One region of the Streptomyces sp. NPDC002276 genome, then DNA from elsewhere that is predicted to be linked to it. Evidence: riboswitches for the same ligand, from Rfam matches in the RefSeq annotation. Region 1 holds a riboswitch; the other holds the start of a gene.
What was found. Region 1 has a riboswitch for cobalamin ahead of metE (5-methyltetrahydropteroyltriglutamate--homocysteine S-methyltransferase). Riboswitches for the same ligand answer to the same signal wherever they lie in the genome.
Positions count from the first base shown of each region.

Region 1 (7,812 bases):
GGTTCAACGCCGGTGAGATCAGGGTGATGCGGCTGGTCACTCGCTTGCTCCACTTCTCCGGACGGGGTGTACGGACATCGTCCCCCGGTACTGAGGGGCGGGGTCGGCCGGGAGGGTGCCCCCGGCCGACCCCGCCCCGTTCGTTCCTCGGGTCAGGAACCGGCCAGTTCCTCACGGACCGTGCGGGCCGCCGCGACCAGGTTCTCCAGCGACGCGCGGGTCTCGGGCCAGCCGCGGGTCTTCAGCCCGCAGTCGGGATTGACCCACAGCCGCTCCGGCGGAATGGCCTCAAGTCCCTTGCGCAGCAAGGCCGCTGCCTCGTCCGCGCCCGGCACGCGCGGCGAGTGGATGTCGTACACGCCGGGCCCCGCCTCGCGCGGATAACCGTGCTCGGCCAGCTCACGCGCCACCTGCATGTGCGAACGGGCCGCCTCCAGACTGATGACGTCCGCGTCGAGATCGTCGATGGCCCGCACGATGTCGCCGAACTCGGCGTAGCACATGTGCGTGTGGATCTGCGTGTCCGGCCGGACCCCGGCGGTGGTGAGCCGGAACGCCTCCGTCGCCCAGGCGAGATACGTCTCCCGGTCCGCCGCCCGCAACGGCAGCGTCTCGCGCAGCGCGGGCTCGTCGACCTGGATGACCGAAGTCCCCGCCGCCTCAAGGTCGTTGACCTCGTCGCGCAGGGCGAGGGCGACCTGCCGTGCGGTGTCGCCGAGCGGCTGGTCGTCACGGACGAACGACCAGGCGAGCATGGTGACCGGCCCGGTGAGCATGCCCTTGACCGGCCGCGAGGTGAGGGTCTGGGCGTACGTCGTCCAGCGGACCGTCATCGGCTCGGGGCGGGAGATGTCGCCGGCCAGGATCGGCGGACGGACGTAACGGGTGCCGTAGGACTGGACCCAGCCGTGCTGCGTGGCGAGGTAGCCCGTCAGCTGCTCGGCGAAGTACTGGACCATGTCGTTGCGTTCGGGCTCGCCGTGCACCAGGACGTCGAGGCCGGTCTTCTCCTGGAAGGAGATCACCTCGCCGATCTCCGCCCTGATGCGCTCCTCGTACCCGGCCGTGTCGATCCGGCTCGCCCTCAAGTCGGCGCGGGCGGCGCGCAGTTCGGCGGTCTGCGGGAACGAGCCGATCGTGGTGGTCGGCAGCGGCGGCAGACCGAGCCGCGCCCGCTGGGCGGTGGTCCGCTCGCCGTACGGCTGCGAACGGCGGGCGTCGGCCTCCGTGACGGCGGCGGTACGCTCCCGTACGGCGGGGTCCCGGGTGATCGGGGAGCCCGCGCGGGAGGCCAGGTCGGCCCGGTTCGCGGCCAGTTGGGCGGAGATCGTGCCGGTGCCCTGGGCCAGGCCCTTGGCGAGGGTGACGATCTCGCGGGTCTTCTGCCGCGCGAACGCGAGCCAGCGCAGGATCTGCGGCTCGATGTCCCGTTCGGCGGCGGCGTCGAGCGGGACGTGCAGCAGCGAGCAGGAGGCGGCCACGTCGACCCGGTCGGCGAGACCGAGCAACGTACCCAGCGCGGCAAGGGACTTGGTGAGATCGTTGACCCAGATGTTACGGCCGTCGACCACCCCGGCGACCAGCCGCTTGCCGGGCAGCCCGCCCACCGCGGCCAGCGCGTCGAGGTTGGCGGCGGCGGACCCGGTGAAGTCGAGCGCCAGCCCCTCCACCGGAGCCTTCGCCAGCACCGGCAGCGCGTCGCCGAGCCGGTCGAAGTAGGAGGCGACCAGCAGCTTCGGCCGGTCGGCGAGCGCGCCGAGGTCGCGGTAGGCGCGCTCGGCGGCGTTCAACTCGGCCGGGGTCCGGTCCTGGACGAGCGCGGGCTCGTCGAGTTGCGCCCACTCCGCGCCCGCCGCCCGCAGATCCGCCAGGACCTCGGCGTACACGGGCAGCAGCCGGTCAAGGAGCGTCAGCGGATCGAAGTCCGCGGCGACTCCGGGCGCGGGCTTGGCGAGCAGCAGATAGGTGACCGGGCCGACGAGCACCGGGCGCGCGGTGAGGCCCAGCGCGAGGGCCTCCCTCAACTCGTCGACCTGCTTGCCCGAGTCGGCGGTGAAGACCGTGTCGGGGCCCAACTCGGGCACCAGATAGTGGTAGTTGGTGTCGAACCACTTCGTCATCTCCAGCGGCGCCACATCCTGCGTGCCGCGCGCCATCGCGAAGTACCCGTCCAGCGCGTCGAGTTCGACGGCGGCCCGGTGGCGGGCGGGGATCGCGCCGACCATGACGCTGGTGTCCAGGACATGGTCGTAGTAGGAGAAGTCGCCGGTCGGCACTTCGTGAAGGCCGGCCTCGGCCAGCTGCCGCCAGTTGGCGCGGCGCAGTTCGGCCGCGGTGGCCCGGAGGGCGTCGGCGTCGACGCGGCCCTTCCAGTAGCCCTCGACGGCCTTCTTCAGTTCCCGGCCCTGTCCCTGACGGGGGTAGCCGTACACGGTGGCCCGTGCTGCCGCGGCTGCGGACTTCGCTGTCACGGAACTCTCCTTCGCGAGCTGTCTCCCTGAGATCCCGGGACGGAACGCGAGCGCGAAGGAAAGGGCACACCGGATGATGTGTACGCCGACCCGCCCACGAGGTCACCGGGATTCCGCGCACGAATGCTTCGCGCACGGGCAGTTGGCAGGTCTTCGGACTCGCGGGCACGCCCTCCGTCGAACCGGAGGACACCTACTGGCCGTCGCTTCCCAGATCCTGTCGCGGACCCAGTGCGTATGACGGCGGTCGTTCTCGCTTACCGCTGCGGGGCAGTCCCGGAATCTCACCGGGTTCCCTCTTGCGACGCGTCCGTCTGGCTGACGGGGCGAACCAGCTGCGTGGGTCAGCGTATTACAGCTGGTCCCCCAGGGTGGCCGGCTCGGGAGGATGCGGCCCGCCGCCGTCCTTGCCGTCCTGCGCGCAGGTTCGTGTCTGGTAGTGCTGGTCATTGGGGATGAACAGCACTCCGGCGACCTGCGCGGGGTGCTCGACGGCGAGCCAACTGTCGCCCGTGCGGTCGCCGTTCGGCCCGAACGCCTCGGTCGAGTAGACCGTCTCGCACAACAGGGCCACGCGCTTCCTGTCGACCGCGCAGACGTCCAAGGCGGGGCCGTTGAACTCGTCGGCGTCGTAGAACCGGAAGTGGAAGTGGACCTGGTCACCGTCGGAGGGCCGCTGCGGATGAGGCTCAAGGCGCCAGTCGACGATCTCGGCGGAGGCGCCGAGATGCTGCCCGTAGATGTCCTCGACCCGCACCCTGACAGCGGCCCTGCCGCGCTTCGCGGTGGTGTCGGAGCAGCCCCAGGTGGAAGAGCAGCCGGACACGGCGAGACTCGCCAGAGCCAGCGCCAACGGAGCGCCGACGGGTAACCGTGCGGGAAACACTCGGACGACCTCCGGTCGCGGTGGGTCAGCCGGGCCGGGGTCCGAAAGCCCGCAGGATCTGTTCGGCGGCCAGCGTCGCCGTCAACTCGCCCTCCCGCACCCGCCGTTCGAGGTCCGGGGCCAGTGAGCGTACCGCCGGATCCGCGTGCAGCCTGCCCAGCAGCTCGTCGCGGACCATCGTCCACGTCCAATCCACCTGCTGCTCGCGGCGCTTGGCGGCTAGGCGGCCGGTGGAGTCCAGCAGGGACCGGTGCTGTTCCAGGCGCTCCCAGACCGTGTCCAGGCCCGTGCCCTCACGGGCGCTGCAACTCAGCACCGGCGGGGTCCAGGCCGCGTCGACGGGGTGCATCAGCCGCAGCGCGCCCGCCAACTCCCTTGCCGCGCCCCGCGCGTCGCGCTCGTGCGGGCCGTCCGCCTTGTTCACGGCGATCACGTCCGCCAGCTCCAGGACGCCCTTCTTGATGCCCTGCAACTGGTCGCCCGTGCGGGCCAGGGTCAACAGCAGAAAGGAGTCGACCATGTTGGCGACCGCGGTCTCCGACTGGCCTACGCCTACCGTCTCCACGAGGACGACGTCGTAGCCCGCCGCCTCCATCACCACGATCGACTCCCGGGTCGCCTTCGCGACGCCGCCGAGTGTGCCCGCGGTGGGGGAGGGGCGGATGAAGGCCGCCGGGTCGACGGCCAGGCGTTCCATGCGGGTCTTGTCGCCGAGGATCGAGCCGCCCGTGCGGGTGGAGGACGGGTCTACGGCCAGTACCGCCACCCGGAAACCGAGCGAGGTGAGGAGCGTGCCGAACGCGTCGATGAACGTCGACTTGCCGACGCCAGGCACACCGCTGATCCCGATGCGCCGGGCCTTCCCGCTGTGCGGCAGCAGTTCGGTCAGCAACTGCTGTGCCATGGTGCGGTGTTGGGGCTTGGTCGACTCGACGAGGGTGATGGCGCGGGCCACCAGGGCCCGCTTGCCGTCGAGTACGCCCTTCACATAGGTGTCGACATCGATCACGGGGTGTGCCCGAGGTCGGTGGCCAGCCGCTCGACCAGGTCGTAGGCCGCGTCCGGGATCACCGTCCCGGGCGGGAACACGGCCGCCGCGCCCATCTCCAGGAGCGTGGGCACGTCCTGCGGGGGGATCACCCCGCCGACCACGATCATGATGTCCTCGCGGCCCTCCTCGGCGAGGGACTCCTTCAACGCCGGTACGAGGGTGAGGTGTCCGGCGGCCAGCGAGGACACCCCGACGACGTGCACGTCCGCCTCTACGGCCTGGCGGGCCACCTCGCCCGGGGTCTGGAACAGCGGGCCGACGTCGACGTCGAAGCCGAGGTCGGCGAAGGCGGTGGCGATCACCTTCTGGCCGCGGTCGTGGCCGTCCTGGCCCATCTTGGCGACCAGGATGCGCGGGCGGCGGCCCTCGGCCTCCTCGAACTCGGCCACGAGGGTGCGGGTGCGTTCGACGGACGGGGAGTCGCCGGCTTCGGTGCGGTACACACCGGAGATCGTACGGATCTGGCTCGCGTGCCGCCCGTACACCTTCTCCAGCGCGTCGGAGATCTCGCCGACCGTGGCCTTCGCGCGGGCCGCGTTCACCGCCAGCTCCAGGAGGTTGCCGGTGCTCTCGGCGGCCCGGGTCAGCGCGTGCAGGGCGTCCTGCGTGGCCTGTTCGTCGCGCTCGGCGCGCAACCGCCGTAGTTTCTCGATCTGTTGGGTGCGGACGGAGGAGTTGTCGACCTTGAGGACGTCGATCTCCTCGTCGGTCTCCACCCGGTACTTGTTGACGCCGATGACCGGCTGGCGCCCGGAGTCGATGCGGGCCTGGGTACGGGCCGCCGCCTCCTCGATGCGCAGCTTGGGGATGCCCGCGTCGATGGCCTTGGCCATGCCGCCCGCCGCCTCGACCTCCTCGATGTGCTGCCAGGCCCGGCGCGCGAGGTCGTACGTCAACTTCTCGACGTACGCGCTGCCGCCCCACGGGTCGATGACCCGGGTCGTGCCGGACTCCTGCTGGATGAGGAGCTGGGTGTTGCGGGCGATGCGCGCCGAGAAGTCGGTGGGCAGCGCGAGCGCCTCGTCCAGGGCGTTGGTGTGCAGCGACTGCGTATGGCCCTGCGTGGCCGCCATGGCCTCCACGGCCGTACGCGTCACGTTGTTGAACACGTCCTGCGCGGTCAGCGACCAGCCCGAGGTCTGTGAATGGGTGCGCAGGGAGAGGGACTTGGCGTTCTGCGGGTCGAACTGCTTGACCAGCTTCGCCCACAGCAGGCGCGCCGCCCGCAGCTTCGCGATCTCCATGAAGAAGTTCATGCCGATCGCCCAGAAGAACGACAGCCGGGGTGCGAACGCGTCCACGTCCATCCCCGCCTCGCGGCCCGCCCGGATGTACTCGACCCCGTCCGCGAGGGTGTACGCCAGCTCCAAGTCGGCCGTCGCGCCCGCCTCTTGGATGTGGTAGCCGGAGATGGAGATCGAGTTGTAGCGGGGCATCCGCTGCGAGGTGTAGGCGAAGATGTCGGAGATGATCCGCATCGACGGCTTCGGCGGATAGATGTAGGTATTGCGGACCATGAACTCCTTGAGGATGTCGTTCTGGATGGTCCCGGCCAACTTCTCGGGCGGTACGCCCTGTTCCTCGGCGGCGACGATGTACAGCGCCAGTACCGGGAGCACGGCACCGTTCATCGTCATCGACACGGTCATCCTGTCGAGGGGGATGCCGTCGAAGAGTTGCCGCATGTCGTAGATGGAGTCGATGGCGACACCCGCCATGCCGACGTCACCGGTCACGCGCGGGTGGTCGCTGTCGTAACCCCGGTGCGTGGGCAGGTCGAAGGCGACCGACAGGCCCTTCTGACCGGCCGCCAGGTTGCGCCGGTAGAACGCGTTGGACTCCTCGGCCGTGGAGAAGCCCGCGTACTGGCGGATCGTCCAGGGCTGGTTGACGTACATCGTCGGGTACGGGCCGCGCAGATACGGCGCGATGCCGGGGTAGGTGGCGAGGAAGTCCAGGCCTTCCAGGTCCTGCCCGGTGTACAGCGGCTTGACCGCGATGCCCTCCGGGGTCTCCCAGAGCAGATCGTCGCCGCCCGCCGCCTTCTTGACGGCGTCGCGCCACTCGTCGGGTCCGGCTTCGGTGGCCGGGGCCCCCAGCTCGATCCCGGAGAAGTCGGGGATGCGCCCGCTCGCTGCCATCAGGACACTCCCATGCGGTCGAGGGTGGCGGACAGTACGGCCACGGCGTCGCAGCCCGCGAAGACGTAGGCGTCGACACCGGAGTACTGCCCGGGACGGCCCGCGAGGAACACATGGCCGGCACCGGCCGACCTCAACTCCCCGGCGATCGTGGCCGCTTGCTCCTCGTACAGCGCGTCGCTTGAGCACAGGCAGGCCTCGGTGGCCCCGCTGTCCGCGAACGCGCCCTCGGTGACGGGCTCGATGCCGCCCGCCTGGAACAGGTTCGACGCGAAGGTGAGCCGGGCGGTGTGCGCGGCGGCCGGGCCGAGTGCGGCCAGGAAGATCCGCGGGCGGGAGCCGGTCGCCGCGAGGTGGGCGTCGGAGCGGGCGCGCAGGGCCTCGTAGGCCTCGTCGCGGCGCACGCGCGGCAGCCCGCCGGAGGGCTCCGAGGGGGCGGGTGCGCGTTCCGGGAGGCGTTCGGCGAGGTTCGGGAACTCGCTTACCCCGGTGATGGGTTCGCGGCGCTTGGCGAGCTTCGCGCTGCGGGCCGCCCAGGTCGTGGCGAGGTCGTCGCGGAGGCTGCCGGACCGCAACACGGCCGCTTGGCCGCCCTGTTGCTCGATGTGCTGGAAGAACTCCCAGCCCGCGTGGGCGAGTTCGTCCGTGAGCCGCTCCACGTACCAGGAGCCGCCCGCCGGGTCGATCACCCGGGACAGATGCGACTCCTCGACCAGGATCGTCGAGGTGTTGCGGGCGATCCGGCGCGCGAACGCGTCCGGCAGGCCCAGCGCGTGGTCGAAGGGCAGCACGGTGACGGACTCGGCGCCGCCCACCCCGGCGGCCAGCGTCGCGACCGTCGTGCGCAGCATGTTCACCCATGGGTCGCGGCGGGACATCATCACCGGCGAGGTCACCGCGTGCTGCACCTGCCCGCCCGGCGCCCCGCACACCTCGGCGACTCGGGCCCAAAGCCTGCGCGCCGCCCGCAACTTGGCGATGGTGAGGAACTGGTCGGCGGTCGCCGCGTACCTGAACTCCAGTTGCCCGACGGCCTGTTCGACGTTCAGCCCGGCTTCCGTCAGCTCGCGGAGATACGCGACACCGGTCGCCAGCGAGGCGCCCAGCTCCTGCCCCGCCGAACCACCGGCCTCGTGGTACGGCAGCGCGTCCACGGTCAGCGCGCGCAGCCCCGGGTACTCCTCGGCGCAGCGCCGGGCGAGCGCGGCGACGGGCGCGAAGGGGAAGCCCTCGTTCCCGGTGCGGGCCGCGAAGCTCAGCGGG
Region 1 is NZ_JBSFCQ010000003.1:27,916-35,727, reverse strand. It holds gene ACWIHT_RS09360 (histidine phosphatase family protein) at 1-40, opposite strand, end outside; gene metE (5-methyltetrahydropteroyltriglutamate--homocysteine S-methyltransferase) at 153-2,471, opposite strand; cobalamin riboswitch at 2,599-2,822, opposite strand; gene ACWIHT_RS09350 (hypothetical protein) at 2,824-3,357, opposite strand; gene meaB (methylmalonyl Co-A mutase-associated GTPase MeaB) at 3,383-4,366, opposite strand; gene scpA (methylmalonyl-CoA mutase) at 4,363-6,549, opposite strand; gene ACWIHT_RS09335 (methylmalonyl-CoA mutase family protein) at 6,549-7,812, opposite strand, start outside.

Region 2 (7,812 bases), on a different contig from region 1:
TGAGGGACGGTTCGAGCTTGTCGAACCACGCCTGGTAGTCGGCGAGCGGCACCCGCGCGGGCGCGGCGGCCAACTGCTCCTCCGTCAGCCACTCCACGTCGTGGCCACCGGCGTTGATGAGCCGGTGGATCAACTCGTCCCCGTTGTCCGGGTGTCCGTCGACCCCGTAACCGGCGTCCCGCAGCGCGTCCAGCACCCGGATCGCCGAGGCGGGGGTGTCAAGGCCGACCGCGTTGCCGACGCGCGAGTGCTTGGTCGGGTAGGCGGTGAAGACGAGCGCGAGCTTCTTCTCGGCGTTCGGCTTGTGCTTCAACTTCGCGTGCCGTACGGCGATTCCGGCGACCCGCGCGGCCCGCTCGGGGTCGGCGACGTAGACCGCGACATCGTCCGGTCCCTGCTCCTTGAAGGAGAACGGGACCGTGATCAGCCGCCCGTCGAACTCGGGGATCGCGACCTGCATCGCCGCGTCCATGGGGGAGAGCGCGGCGTCGGACGCCTCCCACGCAGCCTGTGAAGTGGTGAGGCAAAGCCCTTGCAGGACAGGGATGTTGAGGATGCTGAGCGCCTCGACGTCCCATGCCCCTTCCTCGCCGCCCGCGGACGCCTCCGAGGCGTGCGTGCCGCCGGCCGCGAGGACGGTGGTGATCAGGGCGTCCGCTCCGTCGAGGAGCTCGTACACACCTGATGCGGCGCCGCGCAGTGAACCGCAGTACACGGCAAGGGCGTTGGCGCCCTTCGCCTCGATCGCCTCGCACAGGGTGTCCACGAAGGCGGTGTTTCCGCTCAGTTCGTGGGCGCGGTAGAAGAGCACGGCGACCGTCGGGCGGACCGTGTCGAGTTCGGGTTCGCCGTGGACGCCGTACTCGGGCATCTGCTGTGGCGCCTCGAAGCCCTCGCCCGTGAGCAGCACGGTGTCGGAGAGGAAGCGGGCGAGTTCGGTCAGGTTGTCCGGCCCGCCCTCGACGAGGTACCTGAGCGCCTCGGCGACGACACCGGCCGGTACCGACGACTCGGCCATCAACTCCGCGTCGGGGACGGTCTCTCCGCCGAGCAGCACGGTCGGGATGCCCGAGGCCTTGAGCACGGCGAGCCCGTCCTCCCAGGCCCGCTTGCCACCGAGCAGTCGTACGACGGCGATGTCCGAGGCCGCGATGAGCGCGGGCAACTCGTCGGTGGCGTCCACGCGGGACGGGTTGCCGATCCGGTACCCGGCGCCGGAGGCGCGGGCCGCCAGCAGATCCGTGTCGGCGGTCGACAACAACAACACTGTGCTCATGCGGGCGCTCCCGGTGGAATGAAAGGCAGTCCTTGTGGCGCGCCGGACTCGATGAGCCGCCACAGCGCGTCCGTGTCCGCGTGCTGTTCGATGAGGTCGCCGAGCCGGTCGAGCTGCTCCTCGCGCAGCGCGGCGAACGAGGTGTCGGCGGCCGGTACGAACCGGCGCCCCGCGGCGGCGGCCACCTCGCGCAGGAACGCCCGCCGGAACCCGTCCGACTCCAGCGAGCCGTGCCAGTGCGTGCCCCAGGTCTGGCCGACCCGGCAGCCGTCCAAGAAGGCTTCTCCGCCCAGGACTTCGGCAACCCCGTGGTGGATCTCGTACCCCTCGACCGGCTCGCCTAGGGCTTCGCCCACCGGCCGGGTGAGGGTCTTCTCGCGCGCGAAGCGCACGCGCAGGGGGAGTACTCCGAGTCCGTCGACCGAGCCCCGTCGGCTCTCGATCTCGTCGTCGATGTGCTCGCCGAGGATCTGGAAGCCGCCGCAGACGCCGAGGATCGGCCGTTCCTCCGAGGCTCTGCGGACGAGGGCGGCCGCGAGTCCCCGCTCCCGCAGCCACTCCAGCGCCTGCACCGTCCCCCGGGTCCCGGGGATCACGACGAGGTCGGCGTCGGCCAGTTCCTCCGGCCGGTCCACGAACCGCACCACGACGCCCGGTTCGGCGGCCAGCGCGTCCACGTCGGTGAAGTTGGACATGAGGGGAATCGCGCAGACCGCGACCCGCAGCACGTCCTCGCCGACCGGCGGCGCGGTGTTCGACTCGCGCACGGTGCCGCGCAACGAGATGCGCAGCCCGTCCTCCTCGTCGATCCCCAGCCCGTGCTGGAACGGCAGCACGCCGTACGTCCGCCGCCCGGTCAGGCCGTGCAGCATGTCCAACCCCGGTTCCAGGAGCGACACATCGCCCCGGAACTTGTTGACGAGGAACCCGGCGACGAGGGCCTGATCCTCAGGGCTGAGCAGCGCCACCGTCCCGAAGAAGGAGGCGAAGACACCCCCGCGGTCGATGTCGCCGACGACGAGAACGGGCAGTTGCGCGTTGCGCGCGATGCCCATGTTCACGATGTCGGTCCGCCGCAGATTGATCTCGGCGGGCGAACCCGCGCCCTCGCAGATCACCGCGTCATACGTGCCCCGCAACTCGGCGAGACAGTCCAACACCGTGCCGAGCAGCGCCTCTTGTCGCCCGCCGTGCAGCCCTTCCCCGGGGGACGACCCCCCAGACCCCCCGAAGAACCCGCGCGCGCTCATCTCGCCAACTGGCCTGCCCATCAGGACGACTTGGCTGGTGCGGTCGCCGCCGGGCTTGAGGAGAACGGGGTTCATCAGCGCGGTCGGCTCGATGCGGCAGGCCTGCGCCTGCATGGCCTGCGCCCGGCCGATCTCGGCGCCCTCGCGCGTCACGAACGAATTCAGGGACATGTTCTGGGCCTTGAAGGGCGCCACCTTCACGCCCTGCCGCACCAGCCACCGGCAGATCCCGGCGGTCACGACACTCTTCCCGGCGTCCGAGGTGGTGCCCGCGACCAACAGCCCGCCGCCGCTCATGACTTCCGTCCCTTCGGCAGCAACAGCCGCCCGGCGACACTGACTCCGAGCGCGAGCCAGCCGACGCGCCGGGACAGTCGTACGGCACGGTCGATGTCCGGTACGGCTACGGCGCGTCCGGCGCCGTTGAGTACGGGCCGGTGCTCGACCCGGCCGCCGTAGGAGAGCGTGCCGCCCAGTCGCACGCCGAGGGCGCCCGCGAAAGCGGCTTCCACGGGACCGGCGTTGGGGCTCGGGTGCTTGGGGGCGTCGGTGCGCCAGGCGCGTACCGCTCCGCGCGGGTCGTCGCCCGCGACGGTGGCGAGGACGGCGGTGAGGCGGGCGCCCGGCCAGCCGGCCACGTCGTCGAGGCGGGCCGAAGCCCAGCCGTAGCGGCGGTACTTGGCCGACTTGTGGCCGACCATGGCGTCCAGGGTGTTCACCGCGCGGAAGCCGAGCAGACCCGGGACACCGGCGATGCCGCCCCACACCAGGGCGCCCACCACCGCGTCGGAGGTGTTCTCGGCGACGGACTCGACGACCGCCCGGGCGATCCCGTCGGCGTCGAGGGCCTGCGGGTCGCGTCCGCAGAGGTGCGGGAGGCGCGCCCGCGCGGCCTCGATGTCACCGGCCTCCAGCGCCCGCCCGATGACCCCGGCCTCGCGCGCGAGGGAGGTCCCGCCGACGACCGCCCAGGTGGCGGCGGCGGTGAGGGCGGCAGAGGCCGTACGGGAGGGTCGTAGGGCCGAAGTGGCTACGGCGGCCAGGGAGACGGTGCCGCCCACGCACACGGCGGTGTGCAGGGCGCCCCAGCCTCGGTGGTCGCGCCACAGCAGCTGTTCCACGGCACCGGCGGCACGGCCGAACGCGGCGACCGGATGCCCGCGGCGGGGATCGCCGAGCAGGTGGTCACCGAGAAGGCCGGCGGCGGCGCCGTACGCGAAGACGCGATCGGCACGCATCGGGTCAGCCGATCGCTGAGTCGGGCACTGTGCTGGTACGGGACCTCGAACGGCAGCCGAGCATGGCGATATGTCCTCACTCAGGGTGTCCACGCCCTGGTTCGACGAGACCGGCGGTGAGAGTTCCTGGCTCCCGGGGTTGTCTACCCCGGTGACAGTGGCGGGACCGCGCCGGATTCGCACCGGCTTCCTCTCCTGCCGCCGTACATGGCTCCGGCAGTCCACCACGGTGTTGGAAGGGGCGTCAACTTGCTGTTGACCTGGGGCGGAGGAGTGTGCCGAGGCTCATAGGGGAGGGATGTCGCGGGGCATGACGCGTCCCCACTCGGTGGAGTGGGAAAGAGACCGGGGAGAGCCGCACAGCGGACCGGCGAACAGAGCGAGCGGTCAGGACAATTGGAGAGCGCCGAGGAACGACGTGGGGTGACTTCGTGACGGGGGCGAGAGCTGATGCGATCGGGCGCCCCCTGTTTCGAGCGACGGTCACGAGCCACCTTCGCGGCCCCTCAGCGGAGCGATACGCTGCTGCGCGGAGACCGGTCGACGTCGAGGCGCTGACACTCGGTAGGGGAGGTCGGTGTGGTCGATGGGTATCCATCCACGTGGCGTACACAGTCGAACGAGCCGGGACAGGTGCACCTGCACTGGTGCAAGAGCAGCTACTCCACGTCAATTTCGGGGGAGTGCGTGGAGTGGGCGGTTGACGCGGAAACCGTACGAGTCCGTGACTCGAAGCGGCGCCAGGGGCTCGGGCTGACCGTCGGTCGTACGGCCTGGGCGGCTTTCCTGGAGCGGCTGGTGTCGCGGGGCCGGGACGACCTCTGACAGGTCGTCCCGTGTGACGGGAGGGGTGGGCAGATGCACGGTGGGTGGACCAGAGGCGTCTCGTCACCACGGGTCCGGCGTTCCACCAGGGATCCGAAGAGGCGTGAGACGGCCGTGGTGGTACTGGTGTGTCTGACGTCGGGAGCGGTAGCGGTGGCGGGCGGGGCCCTGGCCGCGCTCCTGGCGCCGGGACGCGACACAAGAGCGGTGGTCTGGGCGAGCGTCACGCTGGTGCTGGCGGCGGCGGCCGGCCTGTGGTGGGGCAGCGCACCACTCACCGACCGCCTCCGGACTCTTGGGTATCGACCCCGGGTGCGGGAGAGCCGGCGGGAGCCGCCCGCTGATCGGGAAGTCGCGGCGGATCTGACCAGGCAGTGGCGTCGCTGACCCGGCCGTCCGCCGTGTGCTGCGCACCGTCCCGGAGCAGACGGCCGATGAGGAAGAAGATGCCCACCACGACGCCCGCCCCGAGCACCAGAAGCAGCAGCAGCGTCCAGACGCCCAGGGTCGTGACGGCCTGGCCCTGAACGGCCTTCGCGACCGGGACGCCGGCGATCAGGAAGAGCAGAGCGGTGCCCGACCCCAGCAGCCAGCCCGCTGTGCGCTGCCTGATCCGCTGGTCGGTGGCCGCGCGTTCCTTCTGTATGTCCTGCTGGACCCGGGTCTCCTCGATACGGGCCAGGTTGTGGGTCCATCCGGTGTCGCGCATCGCGGCCGACCGCAGGGCGACGTCGTCAGCGGGCGGCTCGGTGCCCTCGGGGTCTTCGGCTGCGCCGGAAGGTGGCTCTTCGGTCCCGGGAAGGGCTCTCGCGGCGTCGTGCCACCGCAACCCCTCGCGAAACCTGTCGAAGACCCACATAGGCCCTCCTTGACACCGCCCGATGACGTCGTCGTCCCGGGCTCAGCTGGAACGCATGCCTGTGATGATCTCGTCGATCAGTTCGATGACCTGATCACCTTCGTACGCGGCGCTGCTGATCTCCGCGTAGCTCTCCTGGTAACGGGCGATGAGTTCGAGGTCGTCACGGCTGGCCACGCTGCCGGTACTGCCCTCGATGTAGAGCAGGTCGTCGTCGTCCTTGAACGCGAGGAGCACGAAAGGCGCGGTTGTGCCGAAGAAGGAGCCCGCCGTGAACGGAAGGACTTGCAGGCTCACCTGGGGGTGGTGGGCCATCGCCTTGACGTGCTCCAGTTGGCGCCGCATCACGGAGGGACCGCCGACATACCGACGGAGCGTGGACTCGTCGGCGATGAAGTAGGTCCGTGGACCGTCGGGTTGCTCGAAGATGCGTTCCTGACGGGCGGTCCTGAGCTCGACCGCCCGGCGGACCTGGGACTCGACGGCCTGGCCCTTCATCAGCGCCGAGGCGTAGTCCTCTGTCTGCAACAGGGCGGGTACGACCAGCGGGTTGAACGCCTGGACAGTGGTCGCGGAACTCTCGTATCCCAGGTACTGGGCGTACTGCGGGCTGACCAGGTCGGCGTACGGCGCCCACCACGACTGGCCCTTCGATCCGCGTGCCGCCTCCTCCAGCTCGGCGATCAGGGTCTCGTCGGTGACCTCGTACTGCTGGAGCAGTGCGCGCAGGTCGGTGACGGACACGCTGACGGTGCCCGCCTCGATTCGGATGATCTTGGACAACGACCATTCCACGGCCTCGGCTGCGTCGCGCTGGGTCAAGCCGACTGCTTCACGGGCTCGGCGTAGCTCGATGCGGAGCCTGCGGCGGTTGAGGCTCGGATCGACTTCCCTGGCCATGGCTTTCCTTCTTCCGTGCTGCTCGATGCATGGGCGGATCGGAAGGCATCGAAGCGACAGCGGCGGATAGATACCCGTTCTTTGGCTGCTATCCGTATAGATGATTGTCGGTCGAGTAGTACTCAGTATGACACATGTCGATTCGGTACGTTCCAATGTGACGCAGACCATAGCAAGGATGACCAAGGGTCGGGACGGCAATACAAAACCGTGCCCCCCGGACGTGATGTCCAGGGGGCACGGTCGGTGCTGACGGCAGGTCAGGCCACGATGATGTAGATCCCGTACGCCACCGCCGCCGCGCAGGCCGCGAAGCAGGCGTACGCGCCGGTCAGGGCGAGGGGCGCGGAGTCGCCCTGGGCGGTGGCCCGTTCGCGGCGGGAGAGGGCGGTGATGCCGAGGGTGAAGACGGCCACCAGGGCCACGGTGGCCACGAGGCTGACGCCGAAGACGGAGCCGAGGGCTGCCCAGTCGATGTCCATGTTCCTGCTTCCTTGAGTGACCGGGGGGCCGGGGGACCGGGTGTCCGGCTCAGACGGCGGCGGCCGGCGGGGGCGCCGGGGTCGCCGGGTCGGACTTCACGGCGGTGGGCGGCGAGGGGATCGTCGCCGTGAGGCCCTCGGAGAGGGCGACCGACGGGGGCGGCGGGGTGACGGCGGCGATCGCGGTGGTGACCACGCCGGCCGGCTCCTCGAACTCGTTGACGTTCGAGGCGTCGACCACCTGGCGGCGGGAGAGCAGCCAGATCGCGGTGCTGGAGGCGACCAGGAAGACGGCCACCAGCGCGGTGCCCCAGTCGCCGAGGTCGGTCACGGACTCGGCGAGCGCGCCGACCAGCGCGGCGGCCGGCAGCGTCAGACCCCAGGCGACGAACATCCGGGTCGCGGTCGACCAGCGGACGACCCCGCCCTTGCGGCCCAGGCCCGCGCCCATCACCGAGCCGGAGACGGCGTGCGTGGTGGAGAGGGAGAAGCCGATGTGCGAGGAGGCCAGGATGACCGCGGCGGCGCTGGTCTGGGCGGCGAAGCCCTGCTGCGGCCGGAGGTCGGTCAGGCCCTTGCCCATGGTGCGGATGATGCGCCAGCCACCGATGTAGGTGCCCATCGCGATGGCGAGGCCCGCGGAGAGGATGACCCAGGTGGGCGGGTCCGAGTCGGGGGCGATGGAACCGCCGGCGATCAGCGCGAGGGTGATGATGCCCATCGTCTTCTGCGCGTCGTTCGTGCCGTGGGCCAGCGAGACCAGGCCCGCCGAGGCGATCTGGCCGACACGGAAGCCCTTGTCGGCGGCCTTGCCGTTCGCGCCCTCCGCGTTCCTGCTCAGTGCGTACGAGAACCTGGTGGCGAGCAGCGCCGCGACGCCCGCGACCATCGGGGCGGCGACCGCGGGCAGCAGCACCTTGGTGACCAGGACGTCGCCGTGGACCGCGCCGGTGCCGGCCGAGGCGATGGTGGCGCCGATCAG
Region 2 is NZ_JBSFCQ010000006.1:415,270-423,081, forward strand. It holds gene cobN (cobaltochelatase subunit CobN) at 1-1,276, opposite strand, end outside; gene ACWIHT_RS18740 (cobyric acid synthase) at 1,273-2,823, opposite strand; gene ACWIHT_RS18745 (cobalamin biosynthesis protein) at 2,820-3,764, opposite strand; cobalamin riboswitch at 3,866-4,005, opposite strand; gene ACWIHT_RS18750 (DUF397 domain-containing protein) at 4,398-4,589, shown strand; gene ACWIHT_RS18755 (hypothetical protein) at 4,864-5,298, opposite strand; gene ACWIHT_RS18760 (helix-turn-helix domain-containing protein) at 5,491-6,348, opposite strand; gene ACWIHT_RS18765 (hypothetical protein) at 6,609-6,830, opposite strand; gene ACWIHT_RS18770 (anion permease) at 6,880-7,812, opposite strand, start outside.
Region 2: it holds a riboswitch for cobalamin, as region 1 does, so the genes downstream of both, ACWIHT_RS18745 (cobalamin biosynthesis protein) here and metE (5-methyltetrahydropteroyltriglutamate--homocysteine S-methyltransferase) in region 1, are expected to answer to the same signal.